3 regions of the Paenibacillus sp. FSL E2-0201 genome follow, and region 1 is predicted to be linked to each of the others. Evidence: riboswitches for the same ligand, from Rfam matches in the RefSeq annotation. Region 1 holds a riboswitch; each other region holds the start of a gene.
The links. Region 1 has a riboswitch for cyclic di-AMP ahead of NSU15_RS00540 (C40 family peptidase). Riboswitches for the same ligand answer to the same signal wherever they lie in the genome.

Region 2: it holds a riboswitch for cyclic di-AMP, as region 1 does, so the genes downstream of both, NSU15_RS02575 (hypothetical protein) here and NSU15_RS00540 (C40 family peptidase) in region 1, are expected to answer to the same signal.
Region 3: it holds a riboswitch for cyclic di-AMP, as region 1 does, so the genes downstream of both, NSU15_RS16185 (APC family permease) here and NSU15_RS00540 (C40 family peptidase) in region 1, are expected to answer to the same signal.

The regions. Positions count from the first base shown of each region.
Region 1 is NZ_CP150154.1:112,228-115,505, reverse strand. It holds cyclic di-AMP (ydaO/yuaA leader) riboswitch at 126-264, shown strand; gene NSU15_RS00545 (C40 family peptidase) at 318-746, shown strand; cyclic di-AMP (ydaO/yuaA leader) riboswitch at 1,106-1,247, shown strand; gene NSU15_RS00540 (C40 family peptidase) at 1,253-1,744, shown strand; gene NSU15_RS00535 (GNAT family N-acetyltransferase) at 1,969-2,454, shown strand; gene NSU15_RS00530 (cytochrome c) at 2,582-2,938, shown strand; gene NSU15_RS00525 (4a-hydroxytetrahydrobiopterin dehydratase) at 3,021-3,278, opposite strand, start outside.
Region 2 is NZ_CP150154.1:562,384-565,661, reverse strand. It holds gene kdpA (potassium-transporting ATPase subunit KdpA) at 1-777, opposite strand, end outside; gene NSU15_RS02575 (hypothetical protein) at 994-1,410, opposite strand; cyclic di-AMP (ydaO/yuaA leader) riboswitch at 1,601-1,791, opposite strand; cyclic di-AMP (ydaO/yuaA leader) riboswitch at 2,212-2,377, shown strand; gene NSU15_RS02570 (hypothetical protein) at 2,510-3,001, shown strand; gene NSU15_RS02565 (hypothetical protein) at 3,018-3,278, shown strand, end outside.
Region 3 is NZ_CP150154.1:3,588,287-3,591,564, reverse strand. It holds gene NSU15_RS16195 (thioredoxin domain-containing protein) at 112-864, shown strand; gene NSU15_RS16190 (disulfide oxidoreductase) at 861-1,325, shown strand; cyclic di-AMP (ydaO/yuaA leader) riboswitch at 1,523-1,681, shown strand; gene NSU15_RS16185 (APC family permease) at 1,805-3,278, shown strand, end outside.

The sequences.
Region 1 (3,278 bases):
TGCAAAATCGTAAAGACTTTGTTACAATAAGTCCTGTTCCATTGGTAACAAGTTTGTAATCATTTGAAACGATTTCTACATAACTTCATGTATTTGTCGTAGTCTTGTCGATAAGTCACTATCTGGTGCATAAAACGCCGAATTCCTTGCACCGGGAAGTGGGGGAACCATATTTTGGGTGAATTGATCTCGCTTTGCAGTGATCATAGGGGAACCTTCTACCGAACCCTTAAGCTAACCTCACAGGCATTGGAAGGGGTACAATTTTTTTGAAGAATTTAAGAAAAGCATGCGTCGCTGCGGCGCTAGGACTTGTAATGGCGTTCTCTATTGGTGGAGGAAGTGCCTTTGCAGACTCTAAGATGGACAGTGTTATTTCAAAGACTATTGGAGTTGCCTATAAAACCGGAGGCACTAGTACTGCCGGGTTTGACTGTTCTGGATTTACTACGTATGTATTCAAGAAGGTGGGTCTTTCTTTGCCCCGTACTTCAAAAGCTCAATATAGTGTCGGAACTCCTGTAGCCAAAAGCAAATTGCGTTCAGGTGACCTAGTTTTCTTTAACACATTGGGCAACGGCGTATCCCATGTCGGCATTTATGTTGGAAACGGAAAATTCGCACAATCATCATCTTCATATGGCGTGACCATCACTTCACTTAGCCAGTCCTACTGGGCCAATCGCTACGTTGGTGCTAAAAGAGTAATGAGTACTTCCTCATATCAAGCTGTAGCCTACGATTAATACTTCCCCACAACTATAACCTCACAATTACATTATATAGACCTGGGTTTGATTATTGACTTAATCGAATCCAGGTTTTCTTTTGCCTTATTCTATTCTTTACACCACTAGAACGGACTTTAAACACTTTTATTTGATAAAAATTTCAATAAATATAAAAATTAGTTTAATATTATCGCTTACATATGCATTTTGTCTTTAAAAAAACGAATTTTTCTGCATGATTATGTTAAAAACGATTGCCAAGCGGCACTCTGTTTGTTACAATAACTGCAGTAAGATTTTAGTAACATTTTTGTAATCATTAAGTTGTTATTTACAAAGGTTTTGTCATGTATTGATTACAAGCTATTCCTAATCAACAGTATCAGCCGAGTTTCCTAACTATTAGGAAAACGGGGGAACCAACTTTGGGTGAATTGACCTCCATTTTTAGAGGGGTCATAGGGGACCTTCAACCGAACCCTTAAGCTAACCTCGTAGGCATCCGGAAGGGGTATAAACTTTTGAAGAAGAAGCTAGCAGCAGCAGTACTTAGCTTTTCCATTATTTTCACCATCGGAGCAGGAAGCGCTTTCGCGGATTCCAAAATGGATAAAGTGATCGACAAGACCATCGGAACTAAGTACGTATCCGGCGGCATCTCCACAAATGGATTTGATTGCTCCGGATTTACAATGTATGTATTTGATAAAATCGGTATCAATCTACCACACCAATCAGGTTCCCAGTATCAAATGGGTACTGCTATCTCCCAAGATGATTTAAGATCTGGAGATCTTGTATTCTTTAATACAAGTGGTAAGGGTGTCTCCCATGTCGGTATTTATGTCGGTGAAGGCAAGTTTGCACACGCATCTTCCTCACGCGGTGTAACGATTAGCTCCCTGAGTGATAGTTACTACGTGAAACGCTACATCGGTGCTAAACGGATTATGAGCACAGATGCTTATCATTCTGTTGCTTCTGAGACAGAAGATAATGATGATGTTCAATAAGTAAATCGTACATAGGCTCTTTTCCAAGATGTTGCTTCTTGGGGAAGAGCTTGTTTTTTTGTCTTATTTAATATTTACCCCTCTCAAAATTTGTAAAACATTAATCCTCATAAAGTTTCTGAGTCGACCATCCCTCTTTTTGTATATAATACATATAGTATTGTGTGAAACTTATACTTTCTTATATTTTAAAGTCCCCCCCGTGAAAGGAGGTCTTTGACCTTATGATAAATCCCTCCGTTACTTTTCATGTAGCACCTATGGAGACCAGTCACGCGGAAGAGATTTGCAACTGGGATTACACTCCCCCTTATAATATTTACGGCTGGATGCCTTGGGAGCAAATGCAGGCTCTTGAAATCGAGTTCGGCGACCCCCAGTTACGGAATGAGCAATATGTCTCCATATTAAATGGGCAAGGAGCTTTATGCGGATTCGCGCAGTTGTTTCCGATGGAAGGTGTTGTTCGCTTGGGGATTGGCATGCACCCCGATCTATGCGGTCAAGGCCTAGGGAAATTATTCATGGATGCAATCGTGCAAGCAGCCTTGATTCGTTATCCTGAGCGTGAGATAGATCTAGAGGTATTGACCTGGAACCAGCGGGCGATCCGAACTTATCAAAAGTGTGGATTTACGATTACCGATACGTATGAGCGCTTAACCCCCACAGGAAACAAACCATTTTATTGCATGGTCTATGACAAATAATATTAAATTCCATATTTTTCAATGATTTGATGGAATTATCGTTCATTTATTTGTCACAAACCCTATGATAACGCTTCACCTTGAGCTATAATGTAGGAAGCAGCTTACATAGAAGGGACGAACTGGGATGCAGAAATGGATCATGAGCGGTTTGTTTTTTGCCGCCTGTGCCTTTGCGGTAGTACTTATGTTTACACTTCCAGGTAAAGAAGAGGTAGCTGAACAGAATAAGCCAACGATGCCGGTAGTTCAATTGGATGCGGCAAAGGCGGAAGCAACCGTGAAAGCCAGCTGTATCACCTGTCATGGCGATCAGCTTCAAGGTGGAGTTGGACCCAGTCTTCAAAATGAAGGCGGTCAGCATGATGCTGAAGAAATCTACAGTATCGTCACTAAAGGACGCGGCCAAATGCCTTCCTTTAAAGAAAAGCTAGCCCCTGAGGAGATTGCAAACGTCGCCCTCTGGCTCTCAGAGAAAAAGTAACTACCCAAGCAACTAAAAACGCCCGTGCCAGAAGATAGTTCACTATCTGCGCACGGGCGTTTATTTATGAGTTTGGGTGAAACTAACGATTTTTCTCAAAGGCTTCATTAAATTCATGTGCCTCTCGAATATCAAGAGCTGTAATACCATCTTGCTCATTTGATTTCAGTCGTAGAGTCACTGTCTTATAATCAATCGTAATATGTGGATGGTGATCAAAGGCTTCTGAAATGGTGGCAACTTCATCAACGAAAGCAATACCCTTCATATACTGGCTGAACATATATTTTCGCACCATGGTATTCTCTTCCAGCTTCCAACCTTCCAGCTTGCTGATCTG
Region 2 (3,278 bases), 450 kb from region 1:
CCACATAGAAAGAATCTCCAGCACGTTCGTAAGTGGATTAGGATTCTCAAAAGGATGCGATGAATTGGCCCCGAAGAAGCCGCCTCCGTTCGTGCCCAAATGCTTGATCGATTCCAGAGAAGCTACTGGACCGATAGCAATCTGTTGCGTTTGCCCCTCTAGTGTAGTGACTTCAAGTGATGGCTTGAGGGTTTGCGGCACATGTAATCCTACCAGTACCAATGAAACCAGCAGAGCCAGCGGAATGAACACACGAATATGTGCTTTGACGAAATCCTCGAAGAAGTTCCCGACTGATTTGCGTCCTGTGATCCCTCTGACAAAAGCAACCGCAACTGAAAATCCGCTCGCTGCAGACGTGAACATCATCATCGTGATGACAGCCATTTGTGAAAAATACGAAAGTCCCGTCTCCCCGCTGTAATGCTGCAGGTTTGTATTAGTCATAAAGCTGATCACCGTATTGAACGAAAGCGTCTGTTCCATATCCGCAATTCCATTCGGATTTAGCGGTAAACCCCGCTGCAATCGAAGAAAGATATAGCTGAAAGTAACCAGTACGATATTCGTTAAAACAAAGCTGAGCGCATACTTTTTCCAGGACATACCTTCCCGTTTTTTCAGTCCGATCAGCTTATAAATCCCTTTTTCCACGCCTCCAAACCATCGATCCGTACGATTGGGTTCATTAGAAAATACATGATATAAATACGTGCCCATCGGCTTAACCAGCAAGATGAGAATGACGATTACAGCTACGATTTGCAAAATGCCCATGAATGCCCCTCCTTAAAATTTCTCCGGATGAATCAATGCGTAAACAAGATATAAAAACAGCAGTAGGGTAACAGCGATGACTAGAATCACAGCTTATCCCTCCCTGTATCCTCAACTACACCTGCGCACCAGCGCATAAATCCATAAAACAACCCGTAAATTACAGCTAACGAAGCCACCATATACAGATCCATCATATCTCCCGCACTCCTTCTTTTATCCTTGATGAGGTGATTTATCGATCAGAAAATCAGCATCTCCACTGTGGGAATAGATTACATAACTTGCACCAAGTCTTTTATAGACCAATCTAGGATTTATTGAGCTTGTGATCACAAAAATCGGCTGCGTCGTCCAGGTGCGGCACATCTGAATGTAGCGGCAGCATAACGTAAAGCTGCTCTCGAACAGATATACCCGGCCTACCGGGAACGGCGGGCGAAACCAAGTATTCTGATGGCGGGTATCTACTAGAACGACTTTCTCAATCCCCATCTCTTCAAGTAGGGACTTCTCAGGCAAGTTGTTGGTCAATCCCGCCATCTTAATGCCTCTAAATTTTAGAAGCTTAATAAAATGTTCTCCTGCCTTCGTTGGCGCACATACCAGTACATATTCATTCTGATCTGTCATCTCTTATTCTCCTCAAATGCTTTGCTTGTAAGATCAGAGCTTGATCACCCTGGTCTTGAAAGAAAAGCTACCGCTAATGATGAATATAACGACCTCTTCCTGAGGTTTTCCATAAATGCTTTGCTTAAAAAAGCACAGCAAAAAGCCACAAAGGATTCTCCTCTGTGGCTCGCTAGCGGTCACATTGCACTCATCCTCTCTCCATACGCTTACGAGGTTAGCTGTCGGATTCGGGCGGTGAGAGTCGCCCTACCTGTAGAGGATGCGAGCTCACTCGCATCCTCTACAGGATTCACCCCATAACCGGCTTCCGACTCTCACATCGTCTGCCGATTGTTGGTTCCCCCGCTTTCCTTACCGGAAATTAAGCGGATCAAATATTCGATTGTTGTTGAAACAGGAGTAATCATACCCTTATGCAGGAAGTATTGTAAAACGTGATTGATGCCAAAATAATGCAAATTAAAAACTATTTTCGCATTGGATAGCGCTTACTTGATATTCAATCTCTCTATATCTCTTGTTTACTCGAATTTGAATCAATTAGCGAAAAGCGGACGGACTCTGTGATTTTATTCACCACAGCTGGAGAAATCACCAAAAATCGCCTATATAGGAAAGGAAACGAGAAGTCGAGATTAAACGAGGAAGAAGCTCGATAACACGCAATAAATACCTATTTGGCAGGATTTTTCGTCGCAGTTGGTAGGATACGGTTCAAATTGCGCTCAAAAGAACACTTTCTGCTTTTACAGAAACACCTTGAAAAGAGTATGATTCGGATTGAATCTATTTCACGAAATACAATCAACGCTGAGTTCCTGTATTTGCAGGGAACGGGGGAACCATCGGGCCACATGGCCTACTTGGGGTGAATCCGAAGGAGACTGTTCAAGTCTCACATAGGTAGGGCGACTCTCACCGTCCGAATCCGACAGCTAACCTCGTAAGCGTAAAGAGAGAGACCCTTGATCCGCCACGCTTTGGCACAGGTGTGTATGCCTGTATTCCAAAACCGCAGCAGAGGTCCTCCTCTTGCTGCGGTTTTTGCGTTACCTGAACCTACCCGGGTAATAGCATGCTGGACGGGGTGAAAGGAATGAAACACTATTATTGGGGAATTCAGCAAGGGCTGCTTGAGCCGATAAGTCTAAATTATGTTTGCTTTGGAGCGTTATGGTTCGAAGAGGATCATCACAGAACTATTGTCGGCTATGCATTTGGTCAGAACCAAATTGAATCCTTGCGCCATTTCAGCAGCCCTTCTACTTGTGAGTACTGTATGGACCGAAGAATTATATACGAAATATATAAAAGTATCAGAGAAAAGCAGCAGCTGCAGGATTGGTCCGCACACCAATGTTTTCCGTGGCTCGCCCCCTTTAAGAAACCTTGGAAGGACGTTGCTATTGGTTGGTACGTAATGAGATCCCGCAGCACCTTCCCCTTACATTTATCCATTATACGTAAACAGAAATTCCGACTATGGCTGGAGCATGCCGCAGTCTGTGAGAACGAAGCTGAAATGCTCGCCTGTATAGAGAAGGCTAACCTTACTCACCATGTTGAGCTTAAGCTTTTGGAACCCTAGGGAGGAGAAACTTGTCATGGACCAGCGAAGACTATCTCGCATTGAAGTATTCGTCTTTGATTCACCTGAGCCTATTCACTATGGAATGGAGGCTGATCCAGGCAGCCGGTATGGCATCCTGAAACTTACCTGTAAAGGGGGTAGCAGCTGGGGGGCATGTCTTATCTCAGCCAATACTAATACCTTCGACCTTATTAAATGGAGTTCTTTTCTCAGAATGATATACCACTGCCGGCTTGAGGAAGCGATAGATAAAGTACGTACCCATGGTTCAGAG
Region 3 (3,278 bases), 3.3 Mb from region 1:
TTTACAGTGTATTTACAGTATTGTTTGCCAAAAAGAGATTTAAAATTATATAATTTTAAATGTATATGATAAAAACTACATTAGTCCACAGAGGACAGAAAGGAATTCTCCTTGAGTAAACCTAATAAAAGTACAAGCGTTCCCCAGCTAAGCAAACAAGAGAAACGGCGGGTAGAACAGGAGCAACAAAAGCAGAAGACGAGAATTTTAATTATTGGTTCAATTGCTTTAGTAGTCATCATTTTTGTTGGATTGTTTATGTTAGCTTCGAAAGATGCCGCAAAAAATGCCACTACGGGAGAACCAGTGGAATTCAATTACAGTGAGCTACCTAGAGTCGGTAAAGAGGATGCACCTGTTAAAATTGTTGAATTTGGTGATTTAAAATGTCCAGCGTGTTCCCAATTTGCAACTTCAGTTAAACCGAAGATTGTTCAAGATTTTGTCAACGAGGGAAAAGCAGCGCTCTACTTTGTAAATATGGCTTTCGTTGGTCCAGACTCTGAGACTGCCTCACTTGCTGCATTATCTGTATATCATCAGAATAAAGATGAATTCTGGAAGTTCTACGATGCTGTATACGCACAGCAAGGTGATGAGAGCGAAGAATGGGCAACTGAAGATTTCTTAGTAAGCCTTGCGGAGAAAGAGAAGTTAACTATCGATTACGAACTGCTACGTAAAGATATCAAGGATCGTACGTATGCAGATGACCTAAATAAGGGCATGCAGCTAGCTACTGAAGCAGGGGTAACTACAACGCCATCCCTTTACATCAATGGAGTAAAGACTGCGGATCCATTTAACATTGAAGCGATTTCAACTGAAATTAATGACGCTGCAAAAGCTGTGGAGGCAAAGTGACAAAGTTCCTATCTTTTTGCAAGCGTAACTGCCTGTATCTGGCCTGGTTCGTCTCTTTAGTTGCTGTTGCCGGTAGCTTGTATTTGAGCGAAGTATTGAAATATGAACCTTGTAAGCTTTGCTGGTTCCAGCGAATTTTCATGTATCCTCAGTTATTCCTCTTGGGAATTGCAACGTTTCGAGGGGATAAACGGATAATCCCTTATGTACTTCCACTAAGCTTGATTGGTGGCAGTATCTCGATCTATCACTATGCGGAACAGAAAATTCCTGCGTTAAGTAAAGTTCTTCCTTGTACAATTGGTGTTCCTTGTAATAAGGATTACTTGAACTTTTTTGGATTCATTACGATACCATTCCTTGCGTTAATCGCTTTTGCTTTAATTAGTATTTTACTTTGGTACGGACGTAAGGAAGAAGAAGTGATGGAGTTAGATACAGAGGAAAGTTTAGGATTTTGATTTTCTAACTTTAAGTGATCCGAAAAAATGTGAAAAGTGATTAAAAACACGATCCAGAGGGATAATTGAAGAGAATGAAAGAGAGCATCCAATAAGACTCTGTATTTGCGCTTACTGGATGTTTTTTCATTCTTTTTTCATTTTTTTCAACGCTTTACTGTAACCACTTTGTAGACTAATATTAGACCTTGTGAGAAGTTGAATATGCGCTGAATTTTCTTAGGAAAAACGGGGGAACCAAACTTGGCATTCGTGCCAATGGGGTGAATCGGAATGGGTCGATTGGACTTAAACCGTAGGGCTATACCACAGCCCGAATCCGCCAGCTAACCTCGTAAGCAAAGGTGGGATAATGACCATGCATAGCATGCGGATCATTTCCGTATGCTATTTTTAGTGTCTGCATTTATGAAATCCACCAATGAAAACAGCGCGCGGAATTTCCGTTTCAGCTCCCAAAGAAAGGAACTGTATCCACCATGGTAAGCAAGGTAAAACGACTATTGATCGGGCGTCCGATGAAGTCGAACGAACTCGATCATGAAAAGTTATCCAAGGTTAAAGCACTGGCTGTCCTGTCTTCTGATGCGCTCTCGTCTGTAGCCTACGGAACGGAACAAATTCTGATTGTACTAGTGGCTGCAGGGTTTACTGCCATCTGGTATTCCCTGCCAATTGCATTAGCCGTATTGGGCCTGCTGGCCATCCTGATTTTATCCTATCGGCAGACGATCTACGCTTATCCTCAGGGAGGCGGAGCTTACATCGTTGCCAAGAGTAATCTTGGTGTTCCGACAGGGCTTTTAGCAGGAGGGTCTTTGTTAGTGGATTACATTCTGACCGTTGCTGTTAGTGCGTCGGCAGGGACGGATGCGATCACATCGGCTTTTCCAAGTCTTCATAATCACACCGTTCTTATTGCAGTATCCGTTATTATTCTTCTTACTTTAATTAATCTTCGCGGAGTTACAGAATCAGCTTCATTCATCGCAATCCCAGTGTATTTATTCGTGGTGTCGATTGTAGTGTTGATTATCTCCGGTATTATTAAATATGCAGCAGGTGGCGTGCATGCGAATGTCCCTGAAATTGGCGCTGCTGTTTCAAATGTTAGTTTGTTTCTACTATTAAAAGCCTTCAGTTCTGGCTGTTCGGCTCTTACGGGTGTAGAGGCTGTATCTAATGCTATTCCAAACTTTAAAGCACCTGCAGAAAAGAATGCAGCCAAGACCTTAATGGTCATGGGAGTTATACTTGGATTTATGTTCACAGGCATCACACTCCTGGCGTATTGGTACGGCATAGTGCCTGACGAAAAGGCCACAGTTGTTTCTCAGATCGCTGAATCGACCTTTGGTCGCGGAACTTTATATTTTTTCATACAAGGTATCACAGCAGTAATTTTGTTCTTGGCGGCTAATACGGCATACTCAGCGTTCCCGCTGCTTGCATTTATGTTTGCAAAAGATAAATATATGCCGCATGCTTTTATGGTTCGTGGTGACCGTCTAGGCTTCTCCAATGGTATTATTTTTCTAGGTGTTCTGTCAGCTCTGCTTGTAGCTGCATTCCACGGAAATACAGAAAGCCTGATTCCTCTTTATGCGGTTGGTGTCTTCATTCCTTTCACATTGTCTCAGCTAGGAATGATGGTTCATTGGTTTAAAACCAAACCAGCGGGATGGAAAAAAAGATTTGTTGTAAATACCATTGGTATGCTGACTACATTGACGATTACGCTTATTTTTATCATTACTAAGTTCTCAAGCGTATGGATGGCTTTCATTTTCTTACCTGCTGTAATGTTTGTGTTCTACCGTATCCACAAGCACTATTTGAATATTGCAGATGAGCTTCGTATATGTCCGAGTACAGATAAACCTTTGATTAAAGGCAGCACGGTTGTTGTCCCTGTTGCCGGTGTAACACGTGCTGTACTGCATTCCATTAGCT